One region of the Luteibacter sp. NPDC031894 genome, then DNA from elsewhere that is predicted to be linked to it. Evidence: predicted binding sites of a transcription regulator. Region 1 holds the regulator's gene; each other region holds the start of a gene.
The links. Region 1 encodes sigma-54, which starts transcription at its own class of promoters, with help from an activator protein. Its sites were predicted from a motif close to TGGCACGNGCNTTGC; they were not measured.
Positions count from the first base shown of each region.

Region 2: flgB (flagellar basal body rod protein FlgB) is a predicted target of sigma-54. The motif match lies at 2,880-2,894, and genes of this name have one in related genera.
Region 3: ACQKIE_RS11250 (flagellar basal body-associated FliL family protein) is a predicted target of sigma-54. The motif match lies at 2,550-2,564, and genes of this name have one in related genera.

Region 1 covers NZ_JBNNMV010000004.1:261,990-268,593, forward strand. Annotated here, with positions in the region: gene lptC (LPS export ABC transporter periplasmic protein LptC) at 1-364, shown strand, start outside; gene lptA (lipopolysaccharide transport periplasmic protein LptA) at 327-914, shown strand; gene lptB (LPS export ABC transporter ATP-binding protein) at 919-1,638, shown strand; gene ACQKIE_RS13300 (RNA polymerase factor sigma-54) at 1,741-3,228, shown strand; gene hpf (ribosome hibernation-promoting factor, HPF/YfiA family) at 3,348-3,695, shown strand; gene hprK (HPr(Ser) kinase/phosphatase) at 3,796-4,746, shown strand; gene rapZ (RNase adapter RapZ) at 4,778-5,659, shown strand; gene ACQKIE_RS13320 (PTS sugar transporter subunit IIA) at 5,696-6,088, shown strand; gene ACQKIE_RS13325 (HPr family phosphocarrier protein) at 6,081-6,350, shown strand; gene ptsP (phosphoenolpyruvate--protein phosphotransferase) at 6,382-6,604, shown strand, end outside.
Region 2 covers NZ_JBNNMV010000003.1:253,288-259,891, forward strand. Annotated here, with positions in the region: gene flgA (flagellar basal body P-ring formation chaperone FlgA) at 1-371, opposite strand, end outside; gene ACQKIE_RS11115 (methyl-accepting chemotaxis protein) at 368-1,675, opposite strand; gene ACQKIE_RS11120 (chemotaxis protein) at 1,840-2,757, shown strand; gene flgB (flagellar basal body rod protein FlgB) at 2,933-3,352, shown strand; gene flgC (flagellar basal body rod protein FlgC) at 3,349-3,762, shown strand; gene ACQKIE_RS11135 (flagellar hook assembly protein FlgD) at 3,774-4,421, shown strand; gene flgE (flagellar hook protein FlgE) at 4,443-5,669, shown strand; gene flgF (flagellar basal-body rod protein FlgF) at 5,681-6,421, shown strand; gene flgG (flagellar basal-body rod protein FlgG) at 6,484-6,604, shown strand, end outside.
Region 3 covers NZ_JBNNMV010000003.1:277,215-283,818, reverse strand. Annotated here, with positions in the region: gene fliO (flagellar biosynthetic protein FliO) at 1-400, opposite strand, end outside; gene fliN (flagellar motor switch protein FliN) at 406-741, opposite strand; gene fliM (flagellar motor switch protein FliM) at 972-1,988, opposite strand; gene ACQKIE_RS11250 (flagellar basal body-associated FliL family protein) at 2,002-2,490, opposite strand; gene ACQKIE_RS11245 (flagellar hook-length control protein FliK) at 2,627-3,745, opposite strand; gene fliJ (flagellar export protein FliJ) at 3,798-4,232, opposite strand; gene fliI (flagellar protein export ATPase FliI) at 4,232-5,545, opposite strand; gene ACQKIE_RS11230 (flagellar assembly protein FliH) at 5,590-6,249, opposite strand; gene fliG (flagellar motor switch protein FliG) at 6,249-6,604, opposite strand, start outside.

The sequences.
Region 1 (6,604 bases):
GGGCGACGAATCGCTGTACATCAACGCGCCCGACTTCGTGCTTCCGTCCACCAAGGAAGCGAACGTTCCGCCGTGGACCGGGCACTCCCAGTACGGGTGGGTGAACAAGGACGGCAGCCTGCTCAAACTGCAAGGCAAGGTCCATATGGACCGGGTGGCCTTCCAGACCAATCCGCCCGCCAGCATCGATACGTCGGAAGTCACGGCCTGGCCGAAGGAAAACCGCCTGGAAACCGCCGAGGCGGCGCGGATCGTCCAGGGAACCTCTACAATGCAGGGCGTTGGCATGCGCGCCAATCTCGACACCAAGCACCTGGAGCTCCTCGATGCAGTCCACACCGTCTACCAGCCGCGCAAGCGCTAAGGCCGTCGTCGCGGCGCTCGGCGTGGCGCTCCTGGCGAGCATGCCCGTCTATGCCAAGCAATCCGACCGCAACCAGCCAGCGGACGTCACGTCGAAGTCGTTCGATGGCACGCAGGCGCCGCAGAACGGCCAGCCCGGCAAGGTCATCTGGACCACGAACGTCGTCCTGACGCAGGGCACGCTCAAGATCACGGGCAGCAAGGCCACGGGTTACCTCGACGCCGACAGCCACCTCATCCGCGTGATCGTCGATGGCAACCCCGCCACCATCCACCAGCTGGACGACCAGGACCAGCCGATGGACGGAAAGGCCTCGAACATCGACTACAAGATCGAACAGGACTACGCGGTGCTCACGGGCAACGCGAAGGTCAACCAGCCGGCGAAGGGCAGCGCCGAGGGCGACAAGCTCACCTACAACACCAAGGACAGCACGATGACGGGCGAGAGCACCGGCGGCGCCCCCGTGCACATGACCTTCCAGCCGAAGAACAAGACGCCCGCGCCCGCCCCCGCGAAGCCAGCGTCCAACGACACGAAGAAGCCCTGACCCGATGCTTTCAGCCCAAGGCCTGCAGAAGCGCTTCCGCGCGCGCCAGGTAGTCCGTGATTTCGCCTTCTCCATCCGCGAGGGTGAAGTGGTCGGCCTGCTCGGCCCCAACGGCGCCGGCAAGACCACCTGCTTCTACATGGTGGTGGGCCTGATCCAGGCCGACGCCGGTTCGATCAAGCTCGACCAGCAGGACATCACCGGGCTGCCCATGCACTCCCGGGCGAAACTCGGCATCGGTTACCTCCCGCAGGAGGCGTCGGTGTTCCGCCGCCTCAGCGTGGCGGACAACATCCTGGCCGTGCTCGAACTGCGCGAAGGCATGAGCCAGAAGCAGCGCGAGGACGAACTGGAAAGCCTGCTCGACGAACTCAAGATCGCGCACATCGCCGAGCAGAAAGGCATCAGCCTTTCCGGTGGCGAACGTCGCCGCGTCGAGATCGCCCGCGCCTTGGCGGCCCGGCCGCGGTACATGCTGCTCGACGAACCCTTCGCGGGCGTCGACCCCATCTCGGTGGGTGAGATCCAGCGCATCGTCCGTCACCTGAAGGAGCGCGGCATCGGTGTCCTGATCACCGACCATAACGTCCGCGAAACCCTCGGCATATGCGATCGCGCGTACATCCTCAACGACGGCGAAGTCTTGGCGCGCGGTACGCCCCAGCACATCCTGGCGGACGAAAAGGTGCGTGAGGTGTACCTGGGACGTGAATTCAGGATATGACGGATGGACGGCGGTCGTGGGGGCTGCGTAGCCCACCCGGCCGCTGGTTTGGTCTGGCCTTTAGGGGTTAGGATGCTCCGGTAAACCCCACGCATCGAAGGCATGAAACCCGGACTCCAGTTTCGGCTCCACCAGCAGCTCACGCTGACGCCGCAGCTCCAACAGGCCATCCGCCTGTTGCAGTTGTCCCAGCTGGAGCTCGAGGCCGAACTCCGCCAGATCGCGGAAAGCAATCCGTTGCTCGAGTTCGCCGAAGATGCCGAATCCGAGCTCGACCCCGACGCACCCGAAGAGGACGGCTACGAGATCCCCGAATTCACGTCGCGGGACGAACCGCCGGCCAAGGCGTCCAAGGACGACGAGGAATCCACCGTCGCTCCTTCCGAGGAACTGGCGCCGGAGTGGGAAGACGACCGCTTCCATGGCGACTCCAGCGAATACGGTGGCTCGTCGTCGCGCACGGGAGGCGTGGACGAAGACGGCTTCGAGCCGCAGAACGCCGCGCCGGAGAGTCTCCAGCAACACCTGGAGTGGCAGCTCAACCTGTCGCAGTTCTCGCCGCGCGACCACGCGATCGCCACCGCGATCATCCATGCGTTGGACGAGGACGGTTATCTGCGCGACGGCACGGCAGCGGTGGAAGCCGCCCTGCCCTCCGAGATGCAGGCGACGGCGGACGAGATCGACGCGGTGCGCCAGCGCGTGCAGCGCTTCGATCCCACGGGCATCGCCAGCCTGGACCTCCGCGACTGCCTGTTTTGCCAGCTTTCCCAGTTCTCGCTCGATACGCCGCATCGCGAACTCGCGATCCGCGTCGTGAACGAGGAACTGGAACTGCTGGCGCGCAACGACGTCGCCAAGATCGCCCGCCGACTCAAGGCCGCCGAAGACCACGTCGCCGCGGCCGCCGCGCTGATCCGCAGCCTCGACCCGCGCCCGGGTGCGGCGCTCGATGCCACGCCGGTCGAATACGTCGCCCCGGACGTCTACGCGCGTCGGGAGAACGGCCGCTGGCAGGTCAGCCTCAATCCGGACGCCCAGCCGCGGCTGGGTCTTAACCAGCATTACTGCAACCTCATCGCCCGGGCGCGCGGCGACGACGCCACCTGGATGAAGGGACAGCTGCAGGAGGCCCGCTGGCTGCTGAAGAGCCTGCAATCGCGCGCTGAAACCCTGCAGAAGGTGGCCGACGTGATCGTCCGCCGGCAGAGCGCCTTCCTCGATTACGGCCCCGAGGCCATGCATCCGTTGGTTTTGCGTGAAGTGGCCGAGGAGGTGGGCATGCATGAATCCACCATTTCCCGTGTCACGACGCGAAAGTACATGCACACCCCCCGCGGCACCTTCGAGCTGAAGCACTTCTTCTCCAGCGGCGTGGCGACCGAAGACGGCGGCAGCGCCTCGGCGACGGCCATCCAGGCCATGCTTCGCAAACTCATCACGGCCGAGGACGCGCGGCGGCCGCTCTCCGACCAGGCGCTGGCCGAGGAGCTGCATCGACGCGGCATTCAGGTCGCCCGACGTACCGTGGCAAAGTACCGGGAAGCGATGCGCATCCCCAGTTCCAGCGAACGCGTCCGCGCCAACTGACGACGCGAAGGAACCCCACCGGAGGTCCACGGTCCAACCAGTTCAAGCTAGAGGAGCGACGCTCCGTCGCTCCGGTCTCGCCGCCACGAGGCGGCACCCTCAGCAAGAAGGAGGCGTCAATGCAAATCCAGATCAGCGGCCAGCACATCCAGATCACCCCCGCCCTGCGCGAGCGCGTGGAACTACAGATCGGTCGCTTCGAACGCCTTTTCGACAACATCACGGGACTCGACGTCGTCCTGTCCGTCGACAAGAACGAGCACAAGGCCAGCGGTACCCTGCATTGCTCCGGTACCCGCCTGCACGCGGACGGCATTGCGCGGCTCGAGGACGACAACAAGAACGACACCCTCTACACCGCCATCGACGCGATGGTCGGCAAGCTGGCCGACCAGCTCCGGAAGCATAAGGAAAAGCTCAAGGACCACCACAACAGCGAGGTCCGGGAGGCCCGCGCCGCCACCTGACGTCCGGGGCCACCCGGCAGCCCGCCCGCCCTTGATGGCACAATAGGACCCAGGCCGGCACGCCCCGCGTGTCGGCCTTTCCTTATCGAGAGGCCCCACCGTGGACCGGCTGACCGCCAGACAATTGTTCGACGGGGTACACGAGCGCATGGCCCTGCGCTGGGCCGCCGGCATGCGCGGCGAATCCCGTGTGCTCGAGCCCAATGCCAAGCAGAGCCGGCGGCCTTCGCTGGTCGGCTACCTCAACGTGATCTACCCCAACAAGGTGCAGATCATCGGCACCGAGGAGTTGAACTTCCTCGATGGCCTGGACTCGCGCCAGCGCTGGGAAGCCATCCACAAGATCGCCGCCTACCAGCCGGCCGCGCTCATCGTCACCAAGGACCAGTCGATCCCGTCCGACCTGCGCGAGGTCGCCGAGGAGACGGACACGCCGCTGTGGCAGAGCACGAAACGCGGCCATGAACTGCTGACCTACCTGCAATACCACCTGGCGCGCACGCTTGCGCCGCGGGTGACCCTGCACGGCGTGTTCCTCGAGGTGTTCTCCATCGGCGTGCTGATCACCGGCGAGCCCGGCTCGGGCAAGAGCGAGCTGGCCCTGGAACTCATCAGCCGCGGTCACCGGCTGGTGGCGGACGACGCCACCGAGTTCACCCTCATCGCTCCCGACGTCATCGACGGCGCCTGCCCGGAACTGCTCCAGGACCTCCTGGAAGTGCGCGGCCTGGGTGTGCTCAACATCCGCGAGATGTTCGGCCATACGGCGGTGAAGCCTTCGAAATACCTGCGCCTCGTCGTCCACCTGAAGCCGCTGCGCGACGGCGAGGAGCCCGACGCGATGACCCGCCTCACCGGCGACATCAGCCGGCGCAACGTACTCGACGTGGACGTGCCGAAGATCACGATCCCCGTCGCGCCGGGCCGCAACCTCGCAGTCCTTGTCGAGGCGGCGGTGCGCAACCACGTACTGAAGAGCAAGGGCATCGATCCCGCCCAGACCTTCATCGACCGCCAGGCGCACCAGATGCGCCGCTTCTCTCCATGGTGAACCAGGACATGCTCCCGTGATCGACGAAGTCATGAGCCCCATCGTCGAACCCGACGCGATCCACCTCGTCGTGCTGACCGGCATGTCCGGCGGCGGCAAGACCGTGGCCCTGCGGGCGCTGGAGGACCTCGAGTTCTATTGCGTCGACAACATGCCCGCGGAACTGATCCCGCAGCTGGTCGCCGCCGTCAGCCAGGGCGAGCATGGGCCGCGTCGGCGCATCGCCGTGGGCGTGGACGTACGCAACCGCCGCATCGACCTCTCGCGCATGCCGCACGTGCTGTCGGAGCTGTCCACGGCGGGCGTGCACGTCCACCTGATCTTCCTCGACAGCCGCGACGACGTCCTGATCAAGCGCTATTCCGAGACCCGCCGCCGCCATCCCCTGGCGGCGGAGAAGCTCTCGCTGGCCGACTCCATCGCACAGGAACGCAAGCTGCTGCGGCCTTTGGTCTCGATCGCCGAGAAGGTCATCGATTCCAGCGACCTGAACGTGCACCAGTTGCGCCGCCTGTTCGCCACCGGCTATGCCGCGGCATCGGACGGCACGACCCTGCTTTTCGAGTCGTTCGCCTATCGCCGGGGCCTGCCGTCGGACGCGGACTTCGTCTTCGACGCGCGCTGCCTGCCCAACCCGCACTGGGACCCGCGCCTGCGGCCGTTCTCGGGCAAGGACCTGCCCGTCCGGGAGTTCCTCGACGCCAACCCGCTCGTGGGCGAGTACTATGACGACGTCGCCCGCTGGCTCGACACCTGGCTGCCGCGCTTCGACGGCGAGGACCGCAGCTATGTCACCGTGTCGATCGGCTGCACCGGCGGACGCCATCGGTCGGTCTACCTGGTCGAGAAACTGGCGCAACATTTCCGCTCGGAACGCGGCAACGTACTGACCTTCCATCGCGAACTCGAGTGACATGACCCGCTTGCAGCCAACACGAGATTTCGGGCCATGACCGTCGGGGTCCTCCTCATGACGCACGAGGCCGTCGGCAAGGCGCTGATTTCAGCCGCGCGCCACGTGATGCCGAAACTCCCGCTGGACGTCGACGCGGTCGAAGTCCCGCCCAGCGCCGACCCCGACATCATGCGCACGCTCACCGCCCGCCATGCGCGGGAGCTCGACCACGGCGATGGCGTGCTGGTGCTGGCCGACCTCTACGGCGCCACGCCGTGCAACATCGGCCTGTCGCTGGGCGAACTCGGCGTGCACCTGCGCTGCGTGTCGGGCCTGAACCTGCCGATGCTGCTGCGCGTCCTCAACTATTCGGAAAAATCGCTTCCCGAGCTGGCCGAGATCGCGGCCAGCGGCGGTCGCGGAGGGATCTTCATCGACCATGCTTGAACGTGACATCGTGGTATCGAACCGGCTCGGCCTGCACGCACGCGCATCGGCCAAGCTCGTCCAGCTGGTCGCGGGGTTCAAATCGACGGTCTGGCTCGTCAGCAAGGGACGCGAAGTGAACGCGCAGAGCATCATGGGCGTGATGATGCTGGCCGCCGGCATGGGCACCGCCCTGACCGTGCGCGCGGAGGGCGAGGACGAGGCGGAGGCCATCGCCGCCGTCGTGTCCCTGTTCGAACGCAAATTCGACGAAGGCGCCTGAGCATGACACCCCGCCCGCGCATGGAGCCCCTATGAGAGTCGTGCTGACCGGTACACCCGCCGCCCGGGGCATGGCCCTCGGCCGGGCACGCCTGGTCCAGCCGAGCCTCCTCGCGGTCGACATGCGGATGCTCGAGGACGCCGAGGTCGGCGCCGAGATAGAACGCCTGCACAAAGCCATCGACACCGCCCGCACCGAACTGCACGAGCTGCGCGGCAAGCTGCACGGCGCGCTCGCCCGCGAAGTGGGCGACT
Region 2 (6,604 bases), on a different contig from region 1:
GCACCTATGCCGTCGCCGCGAGCCAGGGGCCGGCTGGTGACCAGCACGTTGGTGAACATCTTCACCCGGACCGGCACGCGCACCGTCCAACCACCCGTGACGGGGCAGCGGACGGCCACGCTGACGCGGGCGGTCAGCCGTCGGTTGGCCGGTAGCGAGGCTTCCAGCGGGGCGGCGCAATCGGCCAGTTGCAGGCGGCTGTCCAGCGGCGCGGCTTCCGCCGTCATGCGTGCACCCGGGAGGGTGCGATGGTGCTGCAGCCAGTCCACCGCCGTCGCACGCACGACCTCGAGCGACTGCGTGGCCGCCGCGCACAGCGGACAGGCGAGCAGGCCCAAGAGGGCGAGGCGGGTGACGAGCCGGTGGATCACGCCGCGCGCTCAGCCATCGACGCCGAGAGACCCTGCGTGATCGCGTCCAGCTCACGGGTCAGGCCGGAAAGCATGTGGCTGGCGTCGGCATGGCGTCCTTCGCCGAGGGTGATGGCGTACTGCGAGGCCTGCATGGAGAAACGCTCACCCGCGTCACGCACGGCGTCCGCCGAACCATCTGGGCGAAGCGCTCGCAGGTGGTCGATGCAACGCATCATGGGCGTCGTGTCGAGCCAGCGGCGATCGAGGCTGGAGGGATCGCGCGAGGCGAGTTCCAGCGCATAGCGCAGCCCCTGGCTTGCTTCACGGATCATCTGGCTGAGGCTGGCGGCGTCGAGGTTGCCCTCGGTTTCGAGGCGGGCGAGGCTCAGGCGATGCGCGAGCACCACCGCACGCGCGGCGGCGTCTGCCTGGCGGCGTGCCTCGTTGCTTACGCGGCCCAGCGTGGCCTGAGTGGCCTGGATGGCGGCGACGCGGCCCTGCAGCATGCCCATGCCTTCGCGGGCGGCTTCCAGGCTGCCGCGCGCGCCGCGCACGGCATCGTCGACGCGCCCCAGCGACGCCTGCATCCCGGCGATACCGGATTGCGATTGCTCGAGGCGGCGGAGGCTGGTCTGCACGGCGTCGTCGAGGTGGCCGGAGAACTCGCCGACCGCCTGGGTGACTTCATCGATCTCGGCAGTGGCTTGCGTGGTTTTTTCCGCCAGCTGTTTCACTTCGTCGGCGACCACCGCGAAACCGCGACCGGCTTCGCCAGCGCGCGCGGCCTCGATGGCGGCATTCAATGCCACGAGGTTCGTCTGGTGGGCGATGTCCTGCACAGTGGCCGTGAGCTTGCGGATGGCGGTGAAATATTCGGAGAACTTGGCATGGTTGCGGCTCATGCCGGAGAGGGCGCTGCGCAGGAGGCGCAGCTGGCCATCGAGGTCGGCCGAGGTCGCCTGGCCCTGGCTGCCCGCGTCGGCCATGCCGGCGACGCCGGTATGCGCCTGGTCGAGCGCCGTCGAAATCCTGGCGCTGGCTTCCGTCAAACGTCCGGCGGTATCGCGTGCGCCTTCGACCGCGGTGCCGAGCTCCAGCAAGGTCGTGCCGAGCGCCTGGGCGTTGGTCAGCGCCATGCCCTGCTGCTCGATCGCCTGGATCGTCGTCGCCGCCACGGTGCGCGGCGCGGCGGGCTTGAGCAGCGCGCCCAGCGCGCTGGCGGCGGCCGGGTATTGGGCGGCCAGGGTGCGGACGCGCGCCGCGTCGCCGCTGGCGGCGGCATGGGCGAGGAGGCGGACGTGCTGGCTCCAGAGGAGGGTCATGATTTCGCTTTCGCTCTACGGATGGTCGGCCCTTAAGATCGGTCGGGGCCGTGATTTCTTGAATCATGCAATCCATGTGCCATGGCGCACGTAGGTGCCGCTACAGAAAGTCGTGGGCCGGCCGATACGGTTCGCGACACCCCCTGACGACGCACGCGCAGCCCATGGCCCGACCGCTCCTCGACACCGTGGATACCTTCACCCGCCTCGCCGGCCACAACCGCGTGGCCATGTTGTTGTTCCGCCTGGGCGATCGGCAGGCGTTCGGCATCAACGTGTTCAAGGTGCGCGAGGTCCTGCGCCGCCCCAGGCTGGAGCGGATGCCGAGCATGCACGCACTGGTCTCGGGCAGTTTCGATTACCGCGGCAACACCATCCCGGTGATCGACCTGGCCGCCGCCATGGGCTACCCGGCACTCGCGGCGGTGGATACCGCGCACCTCATCGTCACGGAATTCAACCGCTCGGTGCAGGGCTTCCTGGTCTCCGACGTGGATCGGATCGTCCATGTGGACGGCGCGCAGATGGCTGCGCCGCCGCCGGCGCTCGGCTACGGCGCCCGGGTCAACGCGGTCACCCGCCTCGACGGCGACCTGCTCGCCATCGTGGACGTGGAGCAGGTGATCGCCAGCGTGGATCCGCGGGCCGTCGAGCTTTCCGACCGCGTGCAGCAGGCGGCCCAGGTGCAACACGCCAGTAACCGGCGAGTGCTCGTGGTGGACGATTCCCTGGTGGCGCGCACCCAGCTCGTCGACCTGTTCCGCAAGATGGACCTCGAATGCGTGGTCGCGAAGGACGGTACTGAAGGGCTGGACGTCCTTCGCACGCTGACCATGGGACCCGTTCCCGAGCGGATCGCCCTGGTGGTCTCCGACATCGAGATGCCGTCGATGGACGGCTATGCGCTCACCCGCGCCATCCGCGAGGACGCGCAACTGCGTCACCTCAAGGTCCTGCTGCACAGTTCCCTGAGCGGCGTCTTCAACGAGGCCATGGTGGCGCGCGTCGGCGCGGACCGATTCATCGCGAAGTTCCAGCCAGACGTGCTGGCGACGGCGGTGTTGGAGCTCCTGCCGGCCTAAGGCGGTTCTCTGACGTCTGGCGACCTCACGAGGCGTCGGATTTCCGGCGCTTACCGTCCTCGGCGCGTCGTGGATCGCCGGAAACCGCGCCAGGGCGCCATTTCCCGCCCGTGCCCCGGTCGTGGCACGCGAATTGCTCGAACCCCTCGCCAAGGTCACGAGGGGGATAGAGCCCATGATCGACAAACCCGATGCATTGTTCGGCGTACACGCGCAGGCCCTCGGCCTGTGGCAGCGCCGTGCCGAGGTCATTTCCTCGAACCTCGCCAACGCCGACACCCCAGGCTTCCTCGCCCGCGACCTCGACTTCCGCAAGGCAATGCAGGCCGCCACCGGTGCGGTGGAAGGCAATGCGCTGCCAATGACGGCGACCGAGCCGGGCCATATCGGCGGTAACCCCGCCGTCGCCCTCGCCGACGCCGACAAGCTCGCCTACCGCGCGGAGACCCAGCCGACGATGGACGGCAACACGGTCGACACCCAGGTCGAGCAGGCCCAGTTCGCGGCGAACGCCATTCACTACCAGGCGTCGCTCGGCTTCATCAACGGCCAGATCCACACGATGCGCCTGGCCATCACCGGATCCGCCTCATGAGCCTGCTCAAGATTTTCGATGTCGCGGGGTCCGGCATGGCCGCGCAGTCGGCGCGCCTCAACACCACCGCCAGCAACATGGCCAACGCCGACAGCCTCGCCAGCAGCGAAGCCACCGCATACCGCGCGAAGCAGCCGCTGTTCTCGGCGGTGCAACAGCAGGTCAACGGGCAGATGGAGAACGCCGGCGTACGCGCCCTGGGCGTCACCGAAAGCCAAGCCCCCATCCAGTCGCGCTACGAGCCGTCCAATCCGCTCGCGGACGCGGACGGCTACGTGTACTCGAGCAACGTCAACCCGGTCGACGAACTGGTCAACATGATCTCGGCGTCGCGCTCCTACCAGAACAACGTCGAAGTCATGAACAGCGCCAAGCAGCTCATGCAGAAGACGCTGGACCTCGGCAAGTAAGGGCCCCTCCCATGGCAGTCGATTCCATCAACGGTAGTTCCACGAATCAGCAGTCGTCCTCCAGCCAGCTGCAGCAGCAGACCTTGAGCCAGTCGGATTTCCTGAAGCTCATGGTCACGCAGATGACCAACCAGGATCCGACCAAGCCGATGGACTCCACGCAGATGGTGGCCCAGATGGCGCAGTTCTCCCAGGTGGCCGCCACCCAGGAACTGCAGCAGTCGTTCGACTCGCTCGCCACGAACCTCAGCGGCGACCAGTTCGTGCGTGCCGCCTCGCTCGTCGGCCAGGAAGTGCTGGTGCCCTCCTCGGCGGGCAAGCTGGCCGACGGCACGCTCAACGGCGCAGTGAATGTCGGCACCTCGGGCACCTACGTCAACGTGCAGGTCAAGGACCAGGCAGGCAACGTGGTTCGCACCCTGGCGCTCGGCCAGCCGGATGCGGGCCTCGTCAAGTTCACCTGGGACGGCAAATCCGACGACGGCACGCAGCTCAACGACGGCGTTTACCAGATTTCCGCTACTTCCGGCGGGACCGCGATCGACACGTTCGTTCGCGGAAAGGTGGAAGGCGTGGGTGCCTCGGGCACCGACGGTACGTACTTGCAGGTGGCCGGCTACGGCGGCGCCCTGCTCAGCCAGATCGCGCAAATCCTGTAAGTCCAGCGAGGAAACCCCACCATGCCATTCGAAATCGCCCTCAGCGGCATCAACGCGGCGTCTTCCGACCTGGAAGTCACCGCCAACAACATCGCCAACGTCAACACCGTGGGCTTCAAGGGCTCGCGCGCCGAGTTCTCCCAGGTTTATTCGGTCGCCGGTGAGAACCTCTCGGCCAATGCCGCGGGCAGCGGCGTGCGCCTGACCAACATCGCCCAGCAGTTCAGCGACGGCAACCTCACCCAGACGGGCAACTCGTACGACTTCGGCCTCAGCGGCGCGGGATTCTTCACGATCCGCGACGGCGCGGGCTATTCGTATACGCGTGCGGGTAACTTTCATCCGGACGACCAGGGCAACATCGTCACGGCGACCGGACAGTTCGTGCAGGCCTATCCGCCGTCGGCGGCGGGCGGCTTCGACATCAGCGCGCTTACCGACCTGAAGATCACCAGCGGCTCCAGCCCGGCGAAGGCCAGCACCAAGGTCACGCTGACCGCCAACCTCTCGGCCAGCGCCACGGCGCCGACGGGTGGCGCGTTCGACGCGACGAACGACAAGACCTACAACTACCTGTCCACCTTCCAGTCGTATGACTCGCTGGGTGCGACGCACACGACGAACATCTACTACGTGAAAGACGCGACCAACCCGAACACGTGGAGCGCGTACATGACCATGGACGGCACGCAGGTCGGCGTGGCACAGCCCATCGCCTTCAGCTCGGGCGGCGCGATCGTCACCCCGGCGAACGGCCAGCTCACGTTCGGTGCGGCCTCGCCGAATCCGGGCGCCGATCCGCTGAACGTCACCGTCGACATCAACAAAATCACCCAGTTCGGCGACAACTACGCGACCACCGCCGCGCCGACCGACGGCTACGCCGCCGGCAAGTTCTCCAAGATCGATGTCGCGAAGGACGGCACGGTCTCGGCGATCTATTCCAACGGCGTATCGACGCCGCTGGGCCAGCTGGCGATCGCCACGTTCGCCAACAACCAGGGCCTGCGCCAGCTCAACGACACCAACTGGGTGCCGTCGTCCGAGTCCGGCCAGCCGATCCGCGGCGTGGCGAACTCCGGCGATGTCGGCACCGTGCAGGCCGGTCAGCTCGAGGCATCGAACACGGCCGACCTGACGGCGCAGCTAGTCAACATGATCAAGGCGCAGCGCAATTACCAGGCGAACGCGCAGGTCATTTCGACCGACGACAAGCTGACCCAGACCATCATCAACATTCGTAACTAAACGAGCCCGCCATGGACCGCTCCGTATATGTCGCGATGACCGGTGCCACGCAGATCATGCGTGCACAGGCCGAGGTGGCCCACAACCTGGCCAACGCCAACACCATCGGCTTCAAGGCGGAACTGTCGGCGTTCCAGAGCCTGCCCGTCCAGGGCGACGGCTTGCAGACGCGGATCAACGGCATCGCCCAGGGCACGGGTTGGGACACCACGGCCGGGAACCAGATGGAAACCGGCAACGACCTCGACGTGGCGGTGCAGGGCGACGGCTGGATCGCGGTGCAGACGCCCGACGGCACGGAGGGATACACCCGGGCTGGCAACCTGCGGATAGACGCCGACGGTTTGTTGACGGACGCCAAGGGCAACGCCGTCCTCGGCGGCGGCGGTCCGATCACCATTCCCCAGGCGTCCAGCGTGAAGATCGGTTCGGACGGCACGATCTCGGTCGTGCCGCTCGGCGAATCGCCAGCCACGATCGCCACGACGGACCGCATCAAGCTGGTCAATCCCGGTAACGACCAGCTCGCGTACGCCCCCGACGGCCTCATGCACATGAGGGACGGCACGCAAGCCCCGGCAGACGCGGGCGTGAAGCTTGTCTCCGGCGCCGTCGAGGCCAGCAACGTCAACCCGTCCGACGTGCTCGTGAAGATGATCTCGCTCTCGCGCGAGTTCGAGATGCAGGTCCGCTCGATCAAGGCCGCCGACGAGAACGCCCAGTCGGCATCGAAATTGCTACAGGTGGGGTAACCACCGCCGCGCGACGCAATTCCGTCGCCGGCACGTAAAGCGCCAGCGCGCAGGAGTCAACGATGTTCACGTCCCTCTGGATCGCCAAGACCGGCCTCGATGCGCAGCAGACGCGCATGGACGTCGTGTCGAACAACCTCGCCAACACCAACACGACCGCCTTCAAGCGCTCCCGTGCCGAGT
Region 3 (6,604 bases), on a different contig from region 1:
GCGAGAGCACGTCGCGGAAGCCGCGCATGGCGGGCACCTGGGACGGGGCCGACGGATCGTCCTGCACCGGCGTGTCCAGGACATGCAGCGTACGCAGTCCGCCCGTGGGCGAGGCGCCGACCAGGAGCTGCGTGCCGCCGACTTCGAGCAGCATGATTTTTTCCTTGATGCCCACCGGCATCGATTCGATGACGCGGATCTTCCGGCCGCCCGGGCGCACGCGCGCCTGTGCGCGCCGACTCAACCAGCCGACGAAGAAGATGAGGGCCACGACGCCGAGCAAGCTGACCAGGACGCGGAGCAGTTCCGCGCCCGAATCGACGGCCGGCGCGGCGACGGGAGCCGCCATCAGGGCGCAGGGAAGGAAGCCGCCGGTGAAGGCGGCGACGATACGGCGCATGGGAATCACCGCAGCTTGCGGACGCGCTCGGCCGGGCTGATCACGTCGGTCAGCCGGATACCGAATTTCTCGTTGATGACGACGACTTCGCCGTGGGCGACGAGGGTGCCGTTGACGAAGACGTCGAGCGGCTCGCCGGCGGCCCGGTCGAGTTCGACGACAGAGCCCTGGTTGAGCTGGAGCAGGTTGCGGATGCTGATCTTGGTGCGGCCGACTTCCATGGCCATGGTGACCGGCACGTCGAGGATGACGTCCAGGTTCACTTCGCTGCCGAGGCCGATGGAGGATGACAGGGAGGCGTCGCTGCCGGCTTCCAGTTCTTCGAGGGTCGTTTCGTTCATGTCCGTTCCAGTAGAGGCGGTGCTGGGTGCGAAGCCTCTGAAGCAAGCGGCGTGCCATGGGATCGGCGTCATGTGACGGCGCGATTTCCATGGCGTATCAGCCACTTGGGATGGCGATCCAGACGAACGGAGGAAGGTGACGCGGGAGGTCAGACGGAAAGCTGACGCACGACGGCAGTTAGTCGCCGTGACGGGTCATTGACGGGCGGCGGCGCAGGCGCCGCCTCTCCTCAGGCCAGTTCCGGAATGGACTGGCTCGGCACCATCGTCGACCGCGGGGCGGTGCGGCGAAGCAGCGAGTCGAACTGGATGGCCTTGTTGCCGTTGGAATTGGCCATGCGACCACGGAAGATCGGGACGTCCTCGGCGAAGACGGTCGCCGTCTCGGGCAGGCTGATGGGGATGACATCGCCCTTGCGCAGGTGCAGGAAGTCGCCGATGGTCAGCCGGGCCTCGGCCAGCATCGACGTGATCTCCACCTCCGCGTCCAGGATTTCCTCATGGAGGTTCTGGATCCAGCGGTCGTCCCGTTCGGCGCGGTCGCTCTGCACGCCCGCGTCAAGCAGTTCGCGGATCGGCTCCACCATCGAGTACGGCAAGGTCAGGTGCACTTCCCCGCCACCGCCGTCCAGTTCGATATGGAAGCGGGACACCACGACGGTTTCCGTGGGGCTCACGATGTTCGCGAACTGCGGGTTGATCTCCGAGTTGAGGAACTCGAACTGCATCTTCAGCACCGGTGCCCAGGCTTCCGCCATGGCGCCGAACGCCTCCTGCAGCACGATCTGGATCACGCGGTTCTCGGTCGGCGTGAAATCGCGGCCCTCGATACGCGCGTGGTAGCGGCCGTCGCCGCCGAAGAAGTTGTCGATGACGGTGAAGACCAGGCGCGGCTCGAACACCATCAACGCAGTACCGCGCAGGGGCTTGATGCGGATGAGGTTGAGGTTGCTCGGCACTGCCAGCGAGTGCACGTACTCGTTGAACTTGGTCATCTTCACGCCGAGGACCGATACCTCGCACGCCTTGCGCAGCACATTGAAGAGGTTGGCGCGGAAGTAGCGCGCGAAACGGTCGTTGACCATTTCCAGCGTGGGCAGCCGACCGCGGACGATGCGATCCTGCTGGGTGAAGTCGTAATCCAGGATGCCGCCGGGCGGCGGAAGCTCGACTTCGGTCTCGACCGCGCCGCCTTCCACGCCCGCCAACAGCGCGTCGATTTCTTCCTGGGTGAGGATGTCGCTCATGGTCGCGAGCCCGTCACTGCATGATGAAGCTGGTGAAGTAGACGGCGTCGACGCCGGGCCGGCCGATCTTTTCCTTCAGCACCCGCTGGATCTCGGCCAGCGCGGCCGACTGGAGCTTCTGCTTGCCCTTCACGTCGGAGAGGCTCTTGATGTCCTGCGCCGAGAACAGCATCAGCAGCGCGTTGCGGATTTCGGGATCGGCCTCCTTCGCGGCGGCAATCGCTTCCGGATCGTGCGACATGACGTTCACGCCCACCTGGAGGAAACGCAGCGCGGCGGCGTCCTGGAAGTTCACCACGAAGGCCGGATCGAGCTGGAGGTAGATGCTCGGCTTGGACTTGGCCGCTTCCGTGGCGCTCTCCGCGCCCTTGCCGCCCTTCATGAGGACCCAACCGCCCACGCCACCGGCCACGAGCACGGCGAGCGCGCCGACGAGCAGCAGCTTGCCTTTCTTGCCCTTCTTCGGGGTGGCTTCGGTGGCTTCCTTCGGTACTGCGGCCATGCGGGGTAAACCTCTTGCGAATGCGTTGATGCGATATAGGAGTGACTGGCGAGTGACGTGCAATCGTCGTGCCAGTCAAAACGTCGAAAGTTTGACGTGTTCGCCTCGTGCTCCTACACAAGGCCCAACGTCCAGGTCAGGCGACTTCGTCGACCAGACCGCGGGAGACGCGCGAGGTCGCGACTGTTTCGATGCCCGCCGTCGTGCCGGCATCGCCCTGCTGTCCCGACGCGCCACCCTCGCGGCCCTCGGCTCCCCGTTCCGCCTGGCGCTGTCCGACATCAGTCTGGCCGAGCGAGAGGCCATGGTGGGCCAGCATGCTGTCCAGCTGCGAAAGCGTTTGCTGTACGGCATGCACGGCGGCGGGATGCTGGGCGATGACGGCGACGTTCACCTTGGCGCCGTCCATGCTGACGCGCACGTCCATGCTGCCGAGTTCTTCCGGATGGAGTTTGATCCGCGCCTCTTTCACCTGGCCCGAGCCCATCCATGCGATCTGCTCGCCCAGTTCCTGCGCGAACTGCGGCGACGTGGCGGGTTGGGTGGCCTGCAGCTGCATCAGCGACGCGCCGCCCTGCCCGAGGCCTTGCGCATGCGCGAAGGGCATGGGGCTGCCGCTGGCGGCATCGCTGGAGGGGCCCGCGTCGTCTTTCACCACCTTCGCATCCACCTGGGTGGCGAGCAAGGCGGCGAACGAAGGCGGTGCGACGGCGCCGGTGCCGGCCAATGCCCCCGACGGCAACGCACCGGGCGTCACGCCCGGGGACGCGGCGGCCGCGTCCTTCAGGCCCGCCACGTCGGCAATCGCCGCCGCCGTGCCCGGAAGGACACCCGCAAGCGCACCCGAAGCCCCCACGGTGCCACTCGCCGCGCCGGCATCGGCGACGCCGCCCTCTTTCGCGACACCCAACGCCTTTGCCGCGATGCCCGCGACGTGTGCCGGGACACCGATCAGCGAAAGCATCGTCGTGGCGATCGACGTGCCGTCGTCGGCCTCGTCATCCTTCTTCGCGGGCTTGTCGTCCTGCTTATCGCCCGCCTTCGCGTCCGCCGGTTTCGCCTGGGGCGAGGTGTCGCTCTTCTTCGTGGCGTCGTCCGCCGATTTGCGCGGCGCCCGCGTGTCGGCGCGCGCGGCATCGAGCGCGGCATCGAAACGCTTCGTCGGCTGCGTGTCATCCGGCGCGTGGCCAGCCGCCGCGGGCGCGGCAGGTGCGGGCGGCCGGGCGACGTTGAGGGTTACGGTGGCGTTGTTCATGCGGGTTACCCGGGTCGATACATTCGTTTGGAGGTGCCGGCGATCGGACACGTCAGCCTTCGCTCCGCGGCGGGCGGCGGTATTGCGAGCGCTCGTCGGCCTGCTCCTGCTCGCGGCGGTCCTGTGTCTTGCGTTCCTGCTCGCGGTACTTCGTGGTTACCGAGTCGAGGGCCTTCGCGCGTCCCCGCGCATCCGACCAATCCTGCCGGGCACGGTCCAGCGCGCGTTCCCGACGCTGGACCTCGCTCAACTGCTGGACGATGGCCATGTCGATCTTCTGCAGGAACTGCTGCCGGTTGAGCAACGCGCTCACGCCGATGCCGCTCGGCATCTCCGCGTACTCGTTGCGGTAACGGCGCAGTTCCACCAGCTGGTGCTCCGCATCGGCAAGCGCGCGCTGTTGCGTGGCGAGCGCGCGCGTGGCGTCCTCGGCCTTCTCGGCGGCGAGGTCCACGACGGGTTGCAGGCGGTCGGCGCGTGACGGCATCAGGCCACCTGCGTGGTTTCGACGAGGCCGGCTTCCGCGTCCTCGAGATTCACAGGGACGTCGGTTTCCTGCTGGAGGAAGGCCGACAGGCGCGGATACAACGCGATGGCCTCGTCGGTCCGCGGGTCGCTACCCTTCTGGTAGGCGCCCACCGCGATGAGGTCGCGCTGCTGGCGGTAGGCCGAATAGACCTGGCGGAAACGCTGCGCCGAACGCATGTGTTCCTTCGTGACCACCGCGGGCATGACGCGGCTGATCGAGGCCTCGATGTCGATGGCCGGGTAATGCCCGGCTTCCGCCATGTCACGGGAAAGCACGATATGACCGTCGAGGATCGCGCGCGCGGAATCGGCGATCGGATCATGGCGGTAATCGTCGCCCTCGGTCAGCACGGTATAGAAGGCGGTGATGGAACCGCGCCCCTCGGCGTCGTTCCCCGCGCGTTCGACCAGGGCCGGCAGCATCGCGAAGACGGACGGCGGATAGCCCTTCGTCGCCGGTGGCTCGCCGATGGCCAAGGCGATCTCGCGCTGGGCCTGGGCGTAGCGGGTGAGCGAATCCATGAGCAGCAGCACGCGTTTGCCCTGGTCGCGAAAGTGCTCGGCGACCGCAGTGGCGACCTGCGCACCGCGCAATCGGGACAACGGCGGCGCGTCGGCCGGCGCGGCGATGACGACCGCGCGGCGGCGCCCTTCCTCGCCCAGCGTGTGGTCGACGAATTCCTTCACTTCACGGCCGCGCTCGCCGATCAAGCCGACGACGACGACATCGGCATTGGTGAAGCGGGTCATCATGCCCATGAGCGTGGACTTGCCCACGCCGGAACCGGCGAACAGGCCGATACGCTGACCGCGTCCCACCGTAAGCAGTGCATTGATCGCCCGCACGCCCGTGTCGAGCGGCGTGTCGATCGGCTGGCGCAGCATCGGGTTGATGGGCTCCCGACGCAGCGGTACGCGTTCGCGCGCCAGCAGCGGCCCCAGGCCGTCGAGTGGCACGCCATCGGAACCGATCACGCGGCCGAGGAGGGAATCGCCGACGGGAATGCCGGAGACGGCCGCCACCGGCGTAACACGGGCATTCGGCAGCACGCCATGCATCTCGCCGGTCGGCATCAGGAGCAGCCGGCCGTCGGAAAATCCGACGACTTCGGTTTCAAGCTGTTTGCCGTCGGCACCGGCGACCATGCAACGCGCGCCCACGGGCGCCTCGCATCCGACCGCTTCGAGGGTCAGACCGACGACACGGCGCAGCTTGCCCTCCGCCTGCAGCGGCCTGACATGCTCGGCGCTGGCCCGCTGCGAGGCGAGCATCTCGCGCCAGTGCGCATTCCGTGCCGATACGTGGCGGTCGGCGCTCACGGCGCCTCTTCCGGATCGTCTCCGACGACGTCGCGCCCCTGCAGGACGCTGTCGATCACAGCGGCGAGGCGCGTGCGCACGCGGGCGTCGAGGCGCGAGTGCTCGCTCTCGAGACGCACGTCGCCGCGCTCGAGCGAAGGATCGTCGACGACGGTGCCCTCGTGGTCGAGCGAGGAGCGGTGCTCCCGCACGATGGTGGCATCGGCGGGGTTGAGATGGATTTTCAGGTGGCGGGTCGCGGCGGGAAGCGCGTCGACCGCCTGGCGCACGACCTCGACGATCTTCTCGGGCCGCGTCGCCAGTTCGTAACCGAGCACGCGCTCGGCGATGACCGTGGCGAGCACGGCGAGGTCGCTCGCGACGTCGTGATCGAGATCGGCAAAGGGTTTTTCGACCGCGACGAACAAGGCTTCGAGCCGAGCTACCTGGGCCGTGAGCTCGCGCTTCGCCATCGCCCTGCCCTCATTGAGGCCGGCGTTGAAACCTTCTTCCCGGGCCTGTCGCTCGATCGCCTCGAGCTCGGCCACGGTCGGTCGCTGCGGACCTTCGTCGTGTGCGTCGTCGGCATCGCGCGCATCCACCGCGCCGACAACGGGAAGTTCCCATCGTTCGAACTGCGCGACGCGCTCGCGCGCGAGGATCGAGGTGAGGCTCATCAGACGAACTCTTCCCCGCCGCCGGCGAGATTGATCTGGCCGGCATCAGCAAGGCGCCGAGCCGTGGCGAGCACTTCCTTCTGCGCCGCATCCACCTCGGAGAGACGGACCGGGCCCTTGACCTCGAGGTCGTCGCGCAGCATGTCCGCGGCGCGCTTGGACATATTCGCGAAGATCTTCTCGCGGATCGCGCTTTCCGCGCCCTTGAGCGCGGTGATGAGCCGGGCCGACGGCACCTCGCGCAACAGCGTCTGCATACTGCGGTCGTCGAGCTCGGCGAGGTCGTCGAAGACGAACATCAGCTCCTCGATGCGCTCGCCCAGGCCCGAGTCGATGCCGCGGATGGAGGCCATCA